Regions from separate parts of the Natranaerobius thermophilus JW/NM-WN-LF genome, predicted to be linked through region 1. Evidence: riboswitches for the same ligand, from Rfam matches in the RefSeq annotation. Region 1 holds a riboswitch; each other region holds the start of a gene.
What was found. Region 1 has a riboswitch for cobalamin ahead of NTHER_RS12010 (ABC transporter substrate-binding protein). Riboswitches for the same ligand answer to the same signal wherever they lie in the genome.
Positions count from the first base shown of each region.

Region 2: linked by a shared signal. The riboswitch ahead of NTHER_RS12510 (AfsR/SARP family transcriptional regulator) and the one ahead of NTHER_RS12010 (ABC transporter substrate-binding protein) in region 1 are both predicted to bind cobalamin.
Region 3: linked by a shared signal. The riboswitch ahead of NTHER_RS13215 (ABC transporter substrate-binding protein) and the one ahead of NTHER_RS12010 (ABC transporter substrate-binding protein) in region 1 are both predicted to bind cobalamin.

Region 1 covers NC_010718.1:2,518,590-2,524,787, reverse strand. Annotated here, with positions in the region: gene NTHER_RS12020 (rubrerythrin family protein) at 1-169, opposite strand, end outside; gene NTHER_RS12015 (stage II sporulation protein M) at 386-1,021, opposite strand; cobalamin riboswitch at 1,105-1,294, shown strand; gene NTHER_RS12010 (ABC transporter substrate-binding protein) at 1,462-2,430, shown strand; gene NTHER_RS12005 (FecCD family ABC transporter permease) at 2,470-3,531, shown strand; gene NTHER_RS12000 (heme ABC transporter ATP-binding protein) at 3,562-4,929, shown strand; gene NTHER_RS11995 (GNAT family N-acetyltransferase) at 5,054-6,198, opposite strand, start outside.
Region 2 covers NC_010718.1:2,655,697-2,661,894, forward strand. Annotated here, with positions in the region: gene NTHER_RS12500 (sensor histidine kinase) at 1-404, opposite strand, end outside; gene NTHER_RS12505 (hypothetical protein) at 386-649, opposite strand; cobalamin riboswitch at 1,043-1,214, shown strand; gene NTHER_RS12510 (AfsR/SARP family transcriptional regulator) at 1,455-2,183, shown strand; cobalamin riboswitch at 2,280-2,457, shown strand; gene cbiQ (cobalt ECF transporter T component CbiQ) at 2,691-3,452, shown strand; gene NTHER_RS12520 (energy-coupling factor ABC transporter ATP-binding protein) at 3,452-4,243, shown strand; gene NTHER_RS12525 (hypothetical protein) at 4,339-4,800, shown strand; gene NTHER_RS12530 (CbiM family transporter) at 4,827-5,432, shown strand; gene NTHER_RS12535 (hypothetical protein) at 5,495-5,854, shown strand; gene hypD (trans-4-hydroxy-L-proline dehydratase) at 6,039-6,198, opposite strand, start outside.
Region 3 covers NC_010718.1:2,809,471-2,815,668, reverse strand. Annotated here, with positions in the region: gene NTHER_RS13225 (DUF5673 domain-containing protein) at 1-40, shown strand, start outside; gene NTHER_RS13220 (right-handed parallel beta-helix repeat-containing protein) at 304-2,886, shown strand; cobalamin riboswitch at 2,958-3,190, shown strand; gene NTHER_RS13215 (ABC transporter substrate-binding protein) at 3,404-4,546, shown strand; gene NTHER_RS13210 (FecCD family ABC transporter permease) at 4,539-5,642, shown strand; gene NTHER_RS13205 (ABC transporter ATP-binding protein) at 5,633-6,198, shown strand, end outside.

The sequences.
Region 1 (6,198 bases):
GGTTTCCGGCGTGAACTTCTTCAGCATAGGCAATTCCATAAAACAATCTGGCTACGTTCGGATAGCCTTCATCTTCGGCTTTTCTGCCCCAGACTTTATAGCGTTGATAAGCCTGGCTTTCGCCACCAAAAGCAGATCTTACCTTGTTGGCAGTAATATTGTTCTCCACAGACGATCCCTCCTGAATTAATGTTAGCAATTAAGTTTATTAATAATTAAAACTCATTGCGTTTACTAATATTTTACTATAGTTTACTAGTTATTCGCAATGATAACTCCAATAATACTAGCTTTTTTTTAATTTGGAGCTGTCCTATTTCTATCTGGTTGAATTTCCTTGTTAATACAGCTATTTAGTCGTGTCAATTCATAGGTAAATATTTAATTAGTTATGTTCCATATTTAACCCTGCTAGATCTAACAATTGGGGGGTTACGAAGATTTCAATAACCGCTGCTACAGCTAGTAGAATTACAATTCCGGGAAGTAATTTGATACCATGGTTTATATTTGTTTTTAGAGCAGCCAAACGATTCGCTGATGAAGGTGGGAAAAGTAATTGATAACCAATCTTAAGACCCAAGCCACCTGAAATTAATATTGCGGGAATTTCAAAAATTCCATGGGGTAAGATTCCTAGTATGTAAACGGGTATAGGATTGATACCTTGAAATGACATAAATGATGCTAACACACCTAAAGCTCCACCATTTATTGAAAGTGCAAACAATGTCGGTAGGGATAAAATTATTCCGAAGAGGATCATAATCAGAGACGCCATGAGATTGTTCCAAAATAACATGACTGTTCCTATTAAAGGATCTGCTCCGAAAACCTGCTCACCTATTTGTTCAATTTCAGTAAAATAACCATAAAAGATATTTTCCACTAGCTGGGGATACAATGATGCGATCCCCCCAAAAAATAAAGCACTTCCAAAAAACACAATTGTGGAAGCTTTTACCCACAGGGAATTAAGTTTTAAATATTTGAGATTGTTAGATAAGAAATTTTCCATCATTGGCATCACTCCGTATATATTATTCATCATTAGATTGAATATGATACTGGATATTGTTATAATAATATATACTGGGATAAAAGTAAAGATATCGTCGGCCGGGTGCCCTTTCAGGGATAATAGGGAATCGGGTGCAAGTCCCGAACGGTCCCGCCACTGTAACCGTGAGCTTTGTTTGCAATAAAACCACTCGACAACTAAAAGTTTGTCGGGGAAGGTTAGAACGAAGCAATGACCGGAAGTCAGGAGACCTGCCCGGGCCGGAAGCCAGAAACCTTCGGTAGAAAGGGGATGGTAACTATGGCCGTTCTTTTCTTTGACTAAGGGTATGCTTAGACATTTTCGTTATCTGCATAGTCAAAGGCTGTAGTAAGCCAGTGCCTACTCTTCGGGAGAGGCATTTTTTATTGTTTTAAAATTTTTGTAATGGAGGGGTCAAATTGAAATTTACTAGATTAAGTTTGTACAGTATTTTAATTGTAATTATAATCATGGGTTCTGGGATATTAGCAGCCTGTGGCGATGAGGAACCAACCGATAAACAAGCCCAGGAAACTGCCGAGCAAAAGGATGGTGACAAGAAAGATCAAGAAGGGAAAGAACAAGATCAAGACCTAGCAGTAACGGTAACTGATCATATGGACAGGGAAATTGAATTCGAATCTCATCCGGAAACAGTGGTATCACTAATGCCTAATTTAACGGAAACTCTCTTCGCTTTGGATATGTCAGATCAGATACTGGGTATTACGGATTTTTGTAATTATCCCCAAGAAGTAGAAGATAAAACAAGGGTTGGGGATGCCTTTGATTTAAATGTGGAAAAAATCGTCTCACTAGAGCCAGATCTAGTAGTAATGGGCGGTGGAGAAATGATGGGTGAGATCAACGATAAACTGGATGAAATGGGCATTAAAACCCTGGTTTTTGATCCCCAGGATTTAGATGAAGTAGAAGAAATGTTCTTAACCCTGGGCGAAGTATTCGACAGGGAAGAGGCAGCCGAAAATCTACATGAAGAATTTAAACAGGAAAGAGAACAATTACAGTCTGAAGTATCTGATATAGATGAGACTCAAAGTGCTGTAGTTCTCTTAGAACCGGAATCTTTGTATACCGTGGGAGAAGATGTCTTTCTGTCTGAAGTCATAGAGTTGACAGGTGTAGAAAATATTGCATCGGATATCAGCGGTTACGATGAAATTAGTCAGGAAGTTCTACTAGACCAGGATCCTGATGTGATTATTACTACTTATCACGACATCGAGGAATTGAAAGCCATGGGAGCTTTATCAGAATTAACGGCTGTTAAGGAAGGTCGAGTTTATCAGGGACATGACGATAAGCTAAGCAGACCTGGTCCCAGGGTGATTGATGGCGCTCGGGAAGTATTTGAAGAAATTTATTAATTACATTTTTGCGAGACTAAAAAGGAAGGCGGGTGTGGTATGAGGAATAAAAAAAAGATTGCCTTTTTTACAATATTAATACTGGCTTTAATATTCACTTTTGGTACAGTTACAGCCATTGGAGTAGCTGAGATTTCTTATAGAGATACTTATAGGATCATAGCCTCTCGCCTTCCATTTTTATCAAATGTGATTGATGCTAACTGGGCCCAGGGTCATGAAGCTATTATCATGAATTTACGCCTACCCAGGACCCTGTTAAGTATAATGGTAGGAGCTGCCCTGTCTATGGCAGGTACGACTTATCAGGGATTACTTCGCAATCCCCTGGCAGATCCTTTTACAATTGGAGTTTCTAGTGGGGCTGCAGTAGGAGCCAGTCTCTATTTATTAATACAGGAACAGGAATTGTTGGCAGGATTATTTCGAACATTACCGGAATTGATTGGTTTGCCTGGCTTTAGTTTTGCTGGTGGGATTTTGGCCTTGGCTATAGTTTATTCTTTGGCTCGAGTTGGTGGACGAGTTCCTCCGGTAACTTTGTTGCTGGCCGGAGTTGTAGTTAGCTCATTCCTGTCAGCTGTAATTTCTTTTATCATGATCATTTCAGGTGAAAGCATGCAAGGAATCTTTTTTTGGATTTCAGGAGGTTTTAACCTGGCCGGATGGCAGCATGTGACGATTTTATTTCCTTATTTACTGGCAGGGGGAATAGTTATCTATTTTTTTGCCAGGGATTTGAATATTATTTTACTGGGAGAAGAATCTGCTACTTATTTGGGAATTCCTGTTGAGCAGGTTAAAAAAATTTTGCTGGTGACAGCTTCTTTATTGACGGCTGCCTGTGTGTCAGTTAGTGGCATGATAGGTTTTGTTGGCTTGATTGTACCCCATGCAGCCAGGTTGATTCTCGGGCCAGATCATAGGCTCTTACTTCCGGGGGCATTGCTTTTAGGCGGGATAGTCTTAGCATGGATGGATGTTTTGGCCAGGACCATGTTGAGCCCAGCAGAAATTCCTGTAGGAGTGGTGACTGCCTTTGTTGGTGCTCCTTTCTTTTTAATTTTATTAAAGCAAAAGCGAGACGAATTTTATTTTTAAGAAATATAAACTTGAGGTGAGTTTGTACTTATGTCTGTAACATTAAAAGTGAACAATCTATCATTTTGTTATCCATCCAATCAGGTACTGTCTGGGTTGAGCTTTGAAATTGAACCTGGAGCCTTTACCGGCATAGTCGGTCCCAATGGTTCGGGAAAAAGCACTTTGTTGAAAAACTTGACATCTTATTTAGAACCGGAAGAGGGTACAATCTATCTCGATGACAAAAAGTTAGCTGATTACAATATTAGAGACCTTTCTAAAAAACAGGGGGTAGTTTCTCAGGATAACCAGGTGAATTTTAATTTTAGTGTATATGAACTAGTTTCCATGGGGCGAGCACCCTATATGAGTAGATTTTCCCGGATGTCCACTGCCGACAGGGAGATTGTGAAAATGTCTATGGAGGATACCAACTGCTGGCATTTGAAGGATAGACAGGTCTTTCAACTTTCAGGAGGGGAGCGCCAACGGGTCATCGTTGCTAGGGTATTAGCTCAAACCCCTCAACTCTTGCTCCTTGATGAGCCAACTACTTTTTTAGATTTGGGTTATCAAAAAGAGTTAATGGATCTATTAGCTAGGTTAAATCAAGAACGCAATTTGACAGTGATTATGGTCTTACACGATCTCAATCTTGCTTCGGAATACTGCCGTAATTTGATACTGATGGAGCAAGGTGAAATTGTTGACATGGGATCACCGGAACAAGTGATTAATGAAGCCAACCTGGAACGAGTGTATAAAACCAAATTGACTGTAATGGAAAATCCCGTTACTCGATCGCCCATGGTAGCAGTATGGCCTGGTCCTAGATTAGCAGAAATCCAACCTGATAATCCTGATGATCAAACTATTCAGCCCAAAATCACTGGTAAAAGTCCCATATCGGACAAAAAGATTCATGTAATCAGTGGGGGCGGTGAAGGGACTGAATTACTCAAAGAACTATTTTTGTGGGATTGTCAGGTGAGCTTGGGAGTTGTAAACCTGGGAGATTCAGATCACAAAAAGGCCGTAGATCTTGGTTTTTCATCAGTTGTTTGTGAACCTTTTTCACCAATAGATGAAGATAGCTTTCAAAGGGCAAAAAATAAAATCCTGGATTCGGAAGCTGTTATATTGGCTCCAGTTCCCTTCGGTCATGGCAACTTAAAGAACTTGGAATTAGTTCAAGAGGCAGTAAATCAAGGTAAGCCCGTAGCTTTATACAAGATCAGTCCCGATGAAATTAGTGACTACACAGGTGGTGAAGGAAAACAACTACTGACAGAACTGGTGGATAATTACGCCGGTCGGTCACTGGATAGTGCTGGAGAAAATAACCCGGGCTTAGAATTAATCGACAGCAAGGAAGAGTTGTTAAATTGGTTAAAAAACAGCCGGTCTGGGGATTGATTTATCTATATTCAAAGATAAATCCCCACCGGCTGTTAATTTTTTGTGGGTAAATTGTGGAAAACCCTGTGGATATTTCCTGTTTTTTGTGGAAATCCTGGGGATAACTATGTGGAGCAATCAATCAAATGAACATTTTAGCCATTAAATGCTTATAGATTTCAGGATTTTCTTCAGGTGACGTATATGCCATTAAAAGCCTTAATGATGTAGAATTACCCGGAAATAGAGTTTGATTAGAGCTTACTAAGACAATATTCCCATCAAAGGAACCACCGTCCATGAGAGTAATTTTATGACCTGGTGCCAGCATTGCCGCAGAATAAATGGGTCCTTTAACAGTGCAGAAATCCCTGGTTATAAAGTCTTTTGGATATTTCCTGGGAAATATCAGTGGCTTCCCCTGATTTGTAATAAATTCTCCTTCTTCTTCTTTCATGTTATAAGAAGTCATTTTCCCGAAATTAATTCCAGTAACTGTTTTGCTGGTATTCTTTACATGGAAGTTACAGTACAGCAAGTTACTTCCCGGTAGGGTCAGATATTGAATCGAAAGATCCAGGCCAATGGATAGCTGATATTCCAGCATGATGCCTCGGAAATTTTCATTTAAAACTTTCTGTTTTGACTGTTTAGCCTTTGGTTTTTGATATTCCAAAATATGTTTACCGGGAAAATGCTCATCAATTGTGTGTATAAAAGGTGTTATCCCGCCTGTATATGGATAAAAGAAGGAAAAATTAGTGATTTCGGGATAGGTTGACGATAAAATCTTGATTCCCTCGTTTTCTTTTTGAGTATTTGTATTTACTTCTTTAGCCTCAGTAGTCCTTTCTTCGGCAAGGGGATCATGTTTCGTTATTTGAGTAATTGAACCGGAAAAGTTTTGTCGAACTTTCAAATTCAGAGTTTCGTTATCGATAGTAATTGGATCTTTTTTACCAGCAGGTTTATCCACAGTCACTTTATACTTGTTACTTCCCGTCTTGATCATGGGCAAGTCGAATTCATGGATTCTATCTCCTCTGACTTTCAAGGTGTAATTTTCTACTCTTTGTCCTTTGAAATTGACCGGTATTTCAACTTCTGGTTTATCTTCTCGGCGAGAGAGATAGAAATATTTTTCTGTAATCAGGTCACCATCCTGATTTAATACCCGGTAGCTTCCGGAAAAAGGTTTGTTCCTTCTAGTAGTTAGACGGAATTTAGTTTTGTTAACAGGTGACATGGTGGCTTTCACCTGGGGATATAACTGTAACTCTCCACCTT
Region 2 (6,198 bases), 140 kb from region 1:
TCTTTATCTAAAAGATTAATAAGAGTTTTTATTTTTTGGATCATATTATTAAAACCAGCACCTAATTGTCCAATTTCATCTTTGTTATTATAGTTAAAGGTCACATCTAGATCACCTTGCTCTGCTTTTTTCATCAACTGTTGTAGATGTATAATAGGATTGGCAATTGATGAAGACAAAGCAAGAGAAATGATTATTAAAACAGCTATAATAATCCCACCAAAAACTATTATTGTTAAAATTAATTGATCAGTATCTTTGGTCATTTCAGACTTAGAAAAATCTATTCCCAGGGACCAGCCGTCTGTATTTGGAATAGGCGAATGAATCACTACCCTTTTTTCATCATCTGGTGTTTTAATAGTTTGGATACCTTCTTCACCTCTTAACATCTCTTTCCCCACTTCTTATCATCATCCTTAGATATTAATGTTTCTGTTTCTGATAAAATTCTTAGTTCACAAATCCGTTGCTCTAGCCATTCCCCTATCTGTTCTGACCTAGCTGTAACAACCTGCTGATTCAGATCTTTTGTCAGTGGTATATTAGTGCTAGCTATTTGGTTTTTAATTACAAATACTAATAATAAGACAATAATAGTTGTAAATGATCCAAAGTATAATAATATTTTACTTCGTAGAGATCTCATATTAACTCCCCTATCCATGAGTTTTCTACTTAAATTATAACTGAAGTCGACATAAAATGACAATCTAGGTCACAACTCAATTTCGGACAGGCATCTTATATAGTTGTATTATAAAACATTCAATGTGAGAGAATTATGTGGCTTTGGCTACATCTTAGCGAGTTAACAATAGAACTGTAAGCATATTACAAGATTAGGAAGGAATATTTAAAGCATTAATAGAAATTAAATTACATGAAATAAATTCCAAAATTTACCCAACAATAAATTAACAAAATTTTTAGTGTACACATAAGCAAAAAATTTAATATTAGAAAATTAGGTCCTTATTAATTTACAGATGATGATTACAGATAATCAGAAACACTTCGCCTCTGCAAACTAGTGGAGAGAATATCAATAAATTAATAAGGTTAAATTGGAAGTTCGGTGAAAATCCGGCGCGGTCCCGCCACTGTAATGGGGAGATTATTTTCTTATAATGCCACTGGAGAATCAAACTCTGGGAAGGCAAAAATAATCTATGAACCTAAGCCAGGACACATGCCTAATTTAGTTTACCTTTGAACTACGATAGATAGGGAGGTGAACTGTGCATATTTTGAATTGATATTCTAAATCAAATATCTGATATTTACAGTTAACTTCCTCCTTTGTGAGGAAGTTTTTATTTTTAGTTGACATAACTTTTTTGTTCTTAAAAGTCACGAAATCGGAAGAAGGGGGTTAATTTTATGCGTTATGTTTTAAATTGTAAAATGGAGAAAAAAAATCCCTAGAAATATACACCTTGGGGCAATTTGAAATGAAGACAAATGAAGAAGCTTTTTCAGACAAACATAAAAGGTCTAATAAAGTCTGGGAATTGTTTAAGTTTTTGTTAATTAATAGGAATAAGAGACTCCATCCCAACAACATCGTAGAAGAATTGTGGCCAGATCAGGAGTATATCGATCCAAAAGATGCAGTTAAATCACTTGTATATAGATTACGAAGATTATTAAAACAACATAAAAGCTTAAAGGATCATGTCTTCATAGACTCCTCACAAGGGTGCTACCTTTTTTATTTATCAGAAGATTCTTGGGTAGATATTGATGAATTTGAGAGTTTATCATTTAAAGCTAAAGAAAATAACCACAAGGAAAGGGAAACAGCTATGTTTTATTATCACAATGCAATTTCCCTTTATAGAGGTACTTTTTTATCTGAATATCCCTGTAAAAGTTGGGTCTTTCCAATTCGCCAATATTATCGAAGGTTATACACAAATAATTTAATTGATCTTGTTGAATTATTAAAAGAAACAGAAGAATATCGAGCAATTCAAAATCTATGCGAGAAAGCTTTTATTATTGATTTGTTAATAGAAACAGAAAAAATCCATGTACACTACATGGAGGCCCTGGTAGCCGAAGGACAAGTCGCTGATGCCTTGTCACATTTTGATTTTATTAAAACAGTACTTGAAAAGGAATTAGGTATTGGTCCTTCGGACTATATGACGGAATACTATAAGTCATTAAAAAGATAATCGATAATAAATAATTCAGTGTCACCTGATTGTCACCAGTATAACACCAAAATAACACATCTAAATGATAAATTACAGTTACAGTAATAAAAAAATGAATACCGAAATATAACAGGTGCCTGTAAAAAGGCTTAAAAGGGAAACCGGTGAAAATCCGGTACGATCCCGTCACTGTGAGCACGAGTCGACCCCATTATTCCACTGGCGAAACGCTGGGAAGGAGGGGAAGATGATGACTGTAAGTCAGGAGACCTACCTGTTATATTAGCTGCATTCCCTTCGGGTGAAAGGGCTGGGCTGCGCATAAAATGTCGCGGTAGTATTCACCACGGCGTTTTTTTATGGACTATTCCGGCTCTAGGTTATGAAGGCCGGATATTTTTTTGTCAAAAATCCTAGTCCGGTAGTTAACAGGCCCTGTCACCATTAACAAAGATTCACTTATTAATTATTAAGAAAAATTATAGTCAGGAGGTGACGGCCATAGTAAATCAAAAACCTTAAAAAGTGAGGGAAACATCTTTGTGCAGTGCTAAGAGTTCTTTTTCAAACCAAAATCAGAAAAACATAAACAACTATCATCCCTGGGAACCAAGGACAAAATTGGTAGCAGGAGTCATATTTGTTTTCGGAACTATCAGTTTAGACAATATTTCGTTGTTATCAGCTGCCTTACTATTTTCAGTAGTCTTTGCCCTTTGTTCAGGTCTCAATCTAAGGCTACTCATAAAAAAACTATCTATTTTAATTCCATTTTTGGCTTTAATGAATATACCCTTGATTTTTGGAGCTGGATTCCCACTATCAATGGATCGAGTAGAATTTGCAGCTTTGATTTCTTTAAGGGCCCTTACTTCTATGACTTTTACACTGTTTGTTTTTATCAATCAACCAATTGAGGAAATGCTTGAAGCCATGGAACACCTTAAAGTTCCTTCTGTGATAACAACAGTAATTTATTTGGCATATCGATATGGATTTTTATTTATCAAAGAAATTCAAATCAATATGACTGCATTAAAGGCACGTCTTTTTACAACTCGTTTAAATAAATACACTTTAAAAACTTTAGGAGAGTTAGCAGGAGGAATATTTATTAAAGCTATTCATCATTCAGAGATAGTTCATCAGGCTATGGCTGCTAGGGGTTTTCAAGGTAAAATACCTGTTGGCAAACCTGAGCCAATTAAAAAAACGGATATAATTAAAACAATTTTGCCAGTTTTATTCATGATTTTTCTGATCATTATTGAACAGGTGGTGTTTTAATGGCCTTTGCTATCGAAATAAACGATTTAAACTATACCTACCCTGATCAAACCCCTGCATTAACAGGAATTAATCTTAAAATTACAAAACAGAAAAAAACAGCCATTTTAGGTGCTAACGGTAGTGGGAAAACAACACTCATTTATCATATCAACGGTACAATTCAAAGTCAGGATGGAGAGCTGAAAGTTTTAGACAAAACTATTAATAAAGAAAATATCAATAACATACGTCAAGCAGTTGGACTTCTATTTGACAATCCAGATAACCAACTTTTCTCAACTACCGTTTATGGTGATATTGCTTTTGGCCCTCGCAATCTCAATCTAGAACAAAACGAAATAAACAAAAGGGTGGAAATGGCCATAGAAAAAGTTGGTATTGAAAATCTTTCTGAAAGACCGCCATATAGTTTGAGTCTTGGTCAGAAAAAACGAGCAGCCATTGCTGGAATTTTAGCCATGAAACCACAAATTTTGGTCTGTGATGAACCTTTTTCCGGATTAGACCCCAGCATATCCCTTCAATTAAGGGAAATATTAGATGATTTAAAAGAACAAGGGGCTACATTGGTTTACAGCACTCATGATGTTGACCTAACTTATGCATGGGCTGACGAAGTGGTTATTATGAAGGAAGGACAAGTTTTAAAATCAGGGCCAGTAGATATTTTGCGTGAAGAAAGGCTCATGGAAAAGTCTGGCCTACCCCTGCCAATGTTGGCAGAATTATTTAAGCATAGTAAATACAATCCACATACAGTTCAAGAAGCTTCGAGATTAATCACCTAATATCTTTTATGAAGAAACTTATAAAAGATATGGATCTGTTGAGTAGATATGAATGAGTAGATATGAAAAATAACCAATTTAAAGGAGGGTTTTTAATGTTTAAAAAAGGGTTTACTTTAATTTTAGTTTTGTTATTGGGAGTGATGGTTTTTAGTGGCTGTGGTGAAAGCCAACCAACCGAAGAGGAAGCAGGACATTCTGATAACGGTGTGACCTTCGAGATTATTGACCGAAGCATAGATGAAGTCGTAGATTATCACCATGATGACCACTGGCATTCAGGCCTGCCAGAAATTCCTTTAAACGATAATATTTCACTAGGTGCCAACATAATCGACGAAAATGAAGAAGAAATCGAGCTTGATGGAGAGCATCACGCACTAGGCATTGATTTTGCCGACGATGCCAATGAAGATATTGTAAGTTTAGATGAACACGGAGATCATGTGCATATCATAGGTGAAAAAGAGGGTGAAACCGAAGTTATATTCCAATTATTGCATGATGGCGAAGTTGAACATGAAACGGTACCGATTCCTGCAGAAGTCGCAAAATAACTTAATTTATAAGGGGTGGTTTTAAAGTGCATATTGCCGATGGAGTACTCAGCCTTCCTGTAGTTGTATCTACTTTTGGCGCAACTGCAGCTGCCGTGGGATACTCTGTTAAAGGGATCGAAGAAGAAGAAGTTCCAAAAATAAGTTTAATGGCTGGAGGATTTTTCGCCGTATCTTTAATCAGTATACCGGTGGGACCTTCAACTATCCACCCCCTTTTTGCTGGTTTACTAGGGGTGATATTGGGGAAAAGGGCCCCTCTTGCCATATTTGTCGGACTTTTATTACAAGCAGTCCTCTTTCAACATGGCGGTTTAACTACCCTGGGGGCCAATACGTTTATGCTTGCAGTTCCAGCTTTGCTTTCATATAAAATATACTATGGTATAGTGAACCGTGGTGCTTTATTTAAAGGCGCATTAGTTGGTGGACTAGCTGTGGTAATTACAGTAATAATTTTAATTTTGCTCTTATTACTGGCTAATTTCCAATTTACTGAGGGAACTTTTTCTACAATTAATATCTTGGTCGTTGGGCACTTACCGTTAATTTTTATCGAAGCACTAGTTACAGGGTCAGCATTAAAATTAGTTGAACACTCGAACCCGGAACTATTAAACATAGCGAGGTGATAGAAATAATGATCCAAGATAAGGGATTTAAAGTTATAGTATTTTGCTTAGCTTTGTTATTATTGCCTGCTGCACCCATTATGGCACATCTTATGCTAATTGAACCTGTAGAAGATGGCAAGATTCAGGTGGTATTCGATGATGACACCATAGCAAGTAATGCAGAAGTTACTGTTTATAATGAAAACGATGAGAAAATTAAAGAGGGTGAAGTTGATGAGAATGGAAAATTTAGCTATCCTGAAGAAGCAGAATTTATCGTTGCAGATGATGGGTTAGGACACCGCGCTGAACATGCAGTTGGAGAAGATTCCAACGAGCAGTTACCCCGCGAGTTGACCATAGGAGTTGTTTTAGTTGTACTTGCTCTCATAGCAGGAATATTTAAATACCGTAGTTCAAAAAACCAAAAAAGTTCATAGACAAATTAGCTTCTTTAAATTCGTTAAATTCAAATTTAAAAATTCAAATTATAATTGTAAAAAAAGTCGGAGGCGAAATTCACTTAACCTCCGACTTTTTAACTATTCCTGCGACTTACTTAAAATCAGCTTATTTCCCCGCAACCTATTTTCCACCTATAAATCTAAAACCTCCAATTTATTATCAACCTATGGAATGTTCTGTTCTTTTAATAATCTCATTTTGTAAGTTTTCGTTTAAGTTATTGAAATAATCACTGTAACCTGCCACTCGGACAATTAAGTTCCGATATGAATCGGGATTTCTTTGAGCATCCTTTAATGTTTCGGCATCTACAACATTG
Region 3 (6,198 bases), 290 kb from region 1:
CAAGGTAGTAAAACAAGTTTTAGATGATAACCTTGGTTAAAAGTAGACATGCTAAATGTGGCGAATCTAACAATTTATAAAAATAGGGCTATAGTCACAAGGGATTTTTACCAATATAGATAATTGTACTACTTGTGTATAACTCACATTTGGTAGTAACCAAATAAAGGATAATAATAAAAAGCTGCTTCTCACGAAGCAGCTTTTTATTTAGGTGCTGTTTTATAGAGTTGTTGATACTGTAAAATTTTCAATTGAACGGATTATGCGAGTTATCTAAAGGGGGTTCTTATAGTGGAAGAAATGGAGCTATTGTTTAGTTTCTTCGATGTACTTGAAACTACAGATAATGTAATGTCTGATATTCAAAATGTTTTTGCCGCTTTATCTCTAATAGTGTTAATACCTGTATGGCTGTTTGGTTACAAATTATTTAAACTGTGGATTGCTTTTACAGGTTTTGTGATGGGCGGTTTGTTAAGTTCATCTATTACCTTTGCCTCAGTTGGACCTTCTACTGGTGCGGCGGGAATAGCAGTAGTTGTGGGTATATTATTTGGTATTTTTGGTGCTTACATAGCATTAAAAGTGTATTTTTTAGGTGTGTTTTTGTCAGTTTCTTTAGTAACAGGGCTCATTGCTCTAGCCTTAACCAGGGGAATGATTGAACTATCCGTGATTTTTGGAATAATTCTTGGTATAGTGGCTGTTTATTTTGTCAAACCTTCGATAATCATTTCTACAGGGATTTCAGGAGGTTCTTCAGTAGCAGGTGTAATAGCAGGAGTATTTGGTTTGAATATAGCCTTACAAATACTACTCTATCCCATTACTATAGCTTTTGGAATTTGGTTTCAGTTTGTCACAAATAAAAGTAAAGATAAATCAACCTCAACTGATATAACTTCTGCAAATACTAAACATGAAACCCATGAAAACCAAGATGAAAGTCACAGACATGAAAACATTGAAAAAGAAAACAATGAAAATAAAAAGCCGAGCAAAAGTGAAACCGCGACTCACAGTAGATTAGCTGAAAGCAGTGACAGTGAAAATCTAGACAAAAAAGACGAGAAGGAAAGTAGCAATATAGATGACTTGACCTCTTCTATAGAGTCAGCAATTAATGATTTAGGAACTACTTTAAAAAGCAAATTAATAGAACTAAAAGAATATATTGGTTATCGGTTGTCAAAAAACTCCAGAAAAACTAATCAAATTCTCTTGGGTAGCTTATCAGTTGTGGTTGTTGTGGTTCTAATGTTTTTATTAATGATTATTACTGATCCGGGAGGGGCAGAAGAAGCACCCATGGTTGAAGATTTTTCTAGTCAAAAAGATGAACGGGAGAAAGAACAGGAGAAAACAAAATCAGATAAAGATCAAACAGATAAAGATCAATCAGATGAAGATGAATCACACGAAGATCAAGATGAACTAACATCTGAAAGTAACCAAGATCAAGACTCTAGTAGTTCAAAGATAAAACTATACAGTCAAGATGGTGGAGATAGTACAACAAGCCCGGAAAGGTATGATTCTATTCAAAAAGCAATTGAAATGGCACAATCAGGGGACATAATCGAAATTTCTCCAGGTACCTATCAGGAAAATATCAACCTTGAAGGTAAAGATATTACGATATCAGGCCTTGACCCCCATAACGAAGAAAAGGTCCAAAAGACTGTAATTGATGGAGGAAGAACTGGGCCCATAGTAACTGCTTCAAATGGAGAAGATGCAACAATCCAAGGTATTACCATTACTGGCGGTAGTGGGAAAAATTACGAAATCGGTAATTTGGAATATGATGTAGGTGGTGGAATTTTGGTTAAAGACGGCTCCACTCTCCTACTAGAGAATAATATTATTACAGGAAACATTGATGGCGGAATTTTTGCTGGTCCTCAATCACAGCTGGATATCAAGAATAACTCTATTAGTAACAACAGTACCGAAAGACTAGGTGGGGCAGGAATTTACGCTAAAGACAATACAAAACTTACTATTACTGATAGTACTATTACTGATAACAGTACCTACTCTAGTGGTGGAGGAGTCTTTGCCAGGGATGAAGTAGAGCTTAGTCTTATAAATAATACTATTACCAAGAATTATTCAGGTGGTGATGGTGGTGGAGTTTATAGTAGTTCCAATCATGATGTTGAGTTAAGAAACAATGACATTTCACGTAATGAAGGTTATTTTGGAGCTGGCATCGCCTCTTACAGTGATCGGCAACTCACTTTAGTAAATAATGATATCAATCAGAATGAATCGCTCGATATAGGTGGTGGCATTTTAATTGATGGTTCAGAAGCCATGATAGACAGTAACACTATCAATGAGAATGAAGCCGAATGTTCTGGAGGTGCAATCCGTGCTGATAGGGCCATGGTAACTATTGATGGAAACGAAATCATTGGAAACTATGCCAGAACTGGTGGGGGAATTTCTATCGTAAACAGATCTACAGGTGGAGGAGTAACTGAAAATGAAATTAGGGAAAATGATAGTGTCGGGGTTCATGTACACAATATAAAAGGACTTAATATTGAAGGCAACGATATTATAGGTCAAAAAAGAACAGGAATATATGCCTTAAATGAATCCGACTTGAAAATTGAAGATAATGTTATTAGTAATAATAAGACGGGCTTAGTTCTTTTTCACAAAACATTTAGTGAAATCACAGATAATATTATCAAAGATCATGAAAAAACAGGTATTTTACTTGATAGAGAATCTGAAGCGGATATTCTAAGTAATGAAATTATCGATAATCAAGATAGTGGAATTCTTTATAGTCCCGATTCTAAAGCCAATACGGAAGATAACTCTTTTAGTGGAAATGTCCCTGAAGATGTTGGCGAATTCGTTGAATAAAGATCTACAAAGATCAACATTGCAAGCATATATTACTTATGATAAAATTTTCTTTAACTGAGTTAAAAACAAAATACGAGTAATAGCTAGGTGCCTTTGTAACCAATTGGTAACTAAATTGCAATCAAAGGCTTAAAAGAGAAGTTCGGTGAAAGTCCGACGCGGTCCCGCCACTGTAAGGGGGAGGCTATTTTCACTCTGCCACTGGAACTGTAATGGAGCTTCGACATTTCCATGAGTTCTGGGAAGGCGAAAATAGCTGAAGAACCTAAGCCAGGAGAACTGCCTAGCTTCGCTCACCTTTGAACTACGGTTGATGGGGAGGTGAAGCCTGGAAGCTAATAATTTTGCCTATTATTTTTTAGATCATTATTTATCTAAATAGGTATAAACTGACTGGCTAATACTAACCTCCTTTCACGCAAAGGAGGTTTTTTTATGTTTTACCTGACACAAATTTAACTTAAAGAATTCAAGTCCCAATTAAGAAAAAATAAAATTTGAGGAGGCGTTGATTTTGAAAAAAGAACTGTCTTACATAATTACTATTTTATTAATTTCTTTGATGATGGCCCTAGGCATTACAGGCTGCCAAGGTCAACAAGAGGATCAAGTAAGCCAGGAAAAAGCGAGCGAAAATCAGGAGCAACAAGAAAAGGAGCAACAAGAAAAGGACCAAAAAGAACAACAGGAACAAGAAAAACAACAAGAACAAATAACAATAGTGGATTCTGAAGGTAGATCTGTTGAAGTACCATCACCTCCAGAAAAAGTGGTAGTAGCTAATTCCAATATCAATGAATTACTCTACATTTTAGAATCAGAAGACAAAACCGTCGGTGTGGCAGACTCTATAACATTTCCACCTGAAGCCCAAGAGTATCCCGAAGTCGGAAGCGTCTTTTCACCAAATGCGGAAAAAATCCTTGAACTAGATCCTGACATAGTATTTGGCTTTGGCCAATACATGGATCAAGATATCAAAAAACAGATTGAACTTGCTGACATACCCGTAGTGTTTCTAGATGGATACAAAATTGAAACTTTGACACAAGATATTAGAACTATGGGTTTGATTATGGACCGAGAATCTCAAGCAGAAGAATATATAGACTTTATTGAAGGTCATATGCAACTGATTACAGATCGAATTGACGAGATCGAAGATGAAGACAAGGTATCTGTTTATTCGGAAACCCAGGCAGAATACAGTGCTTATGCCAGTGGTTCCGGTGCTCATCAGGCATTATTGAAAGCCGGAGGGGTAAATTTGGCAGGCAATGAACCTGGTTCATCTGTCACTATTAGCGATGAATGGATTTTGGAGCAAGACCCTGATGTAATTGTCAAAAACTTATCAGATCGAAACGTAGCCATTGGATATGAAGAGGATAGCCATGATGAGATTACTGAAGAACTTGCCGCCATGGTGGACAGGCCCGGCTGGGATGAGCTGACTGCTGTAAATGAAGATAGGGTAGTTGGTATTTCTACTGATTTGTACACATCCCCCCGAAGTGTAGTCGGTTTAAGTTATTTGGCCAAGTGGTTTTACCCAGAACAATTTAACGATGTTGAACCAAAAGAGATTCATAGGGAATTACTAGAAGAATATTACGGTTTAGAATATCAAGGGGTGTGGGTATATCCCCATGAGTAGAAATATTCAGCAACAAGAGATCCAAAACCCTGAACAGGCCTACATATCTTCAACAAACAAAAAGATCTTGGTAATTTTGTGTTTAATCACTGTTTTATTTATTGTATCTCTATTAGCCCTTTCATACGGAGCTTCTTCCGTTGGCCCGGTAGATGCTTTTAATATTTTAACTTCACCAATCAGAAGTACAGATGCAGTAGCTGAAGTTTCAAATACAGAAAAAATCATAGTATTACAGCTGCGTTTACCTCGGGTCCTTTTGGCAGTGATGGCGGGATTTTCTTTGGCAGGAGCAGGCGTAGTGATGCAGGGGATTTTAAGAAATCCACTGGTAAGTCCTTATACCTTGGGGCTTTCCAGTGGAGCTGCTTTTGGCGCTGCCTTAGCCATAGTACTGCAGGTTGGAATTTTTGGAAGCGGGTTATCCAGTTATCATGAATTATTTATACCTGCTAATGCCTTTGTCTTCGCTATGTTGACCATGTTTTTTATTTATATCATTTCTAGTATGAAAGGGGCTACTTCCGAAACCTTGATTTTGGCAGGTGTAGCCATAGGTTATTTCTTTTCAGCCCTGGTTTCAGCTTTAAAATATATCAGTGATTCCGATGAATTACCGGAACTGGTTTACTGGTTAATGGGAAGTATTATTGGAGCTAACTGGACTAATATTATAATTATCTTTATCCCAATGGTGATTTCAATAGTGATTTTATTACGTTATTCCTGGGATTTAAATGTTTTAGGTGGAGGAGAAGAAGTAGCCAAAAGTTTAGGTGTTGATGTCAAAAGGATGAAGATAATTTGTCTGATATTTTCATCTTTGATTGCTGCTGTAGCTGTAGCTTTTACCGGTATTATTGGTTTTGTGGGTCTGGTAGGTCCTCACATCAGCAGGATAATAGTAGGAGCTGATTATCGATTTTTACTGCCAACTTCTTGTTTCATGGGAGCTTTGTTACTTTTATCAGCCGATACCCTGGCGAGAACTATGATTGCTCCGTCAGAAATACCTGTGGGAATAGTTACTTCATTACTTGGGGTTCCCTTCTTTTTATATCTACTATTAAAAAAGAGAAAGGTTTGGTGGCAGTGAAACTATCGGCAGAAGGAATCACATTTTCGTATGGAAGCAGAAGCGTTTTGGATGATGTAACCTTTCAGGTCCCAGAAGGACAAGTTACTAGCATAATAGGCCCAAACGGCTCAGGAAAAACAACCTTAATTAAATGTATCAATAAAGTACTACCCCCTAAAAAAGGTTCTGTCATGGTGGATGGACAGGAATTACTTAAGATGAACAGAAAAAATATGGCCAAAATACTGGGTTATGTGCCTCAAATTACCAAAGAAGCTTTCCCACTAACTGTATTCGAAACTGTACTCATGGGAAGGAAACCCCATATGGGTTGGAAGGTTAGCTCAAAAGACTTGAACACTGTAAGCCAGGTAATTTCACAGCTGGGACTCACATCCCTTTCTGAAAGATATTTAGATGAACTCAGTGGTGGACAAAAACAAAAAGTCCTACTTGCCAGGGCCCTTGCTCAGGAACCTGGTATTTTCTTATTAGATGAACCCACTAGTGACCTGGATATAAAAAATCAATTGGAAGTTTTACAATTGGTGAATAAAATCGCAAAGGAAAATAC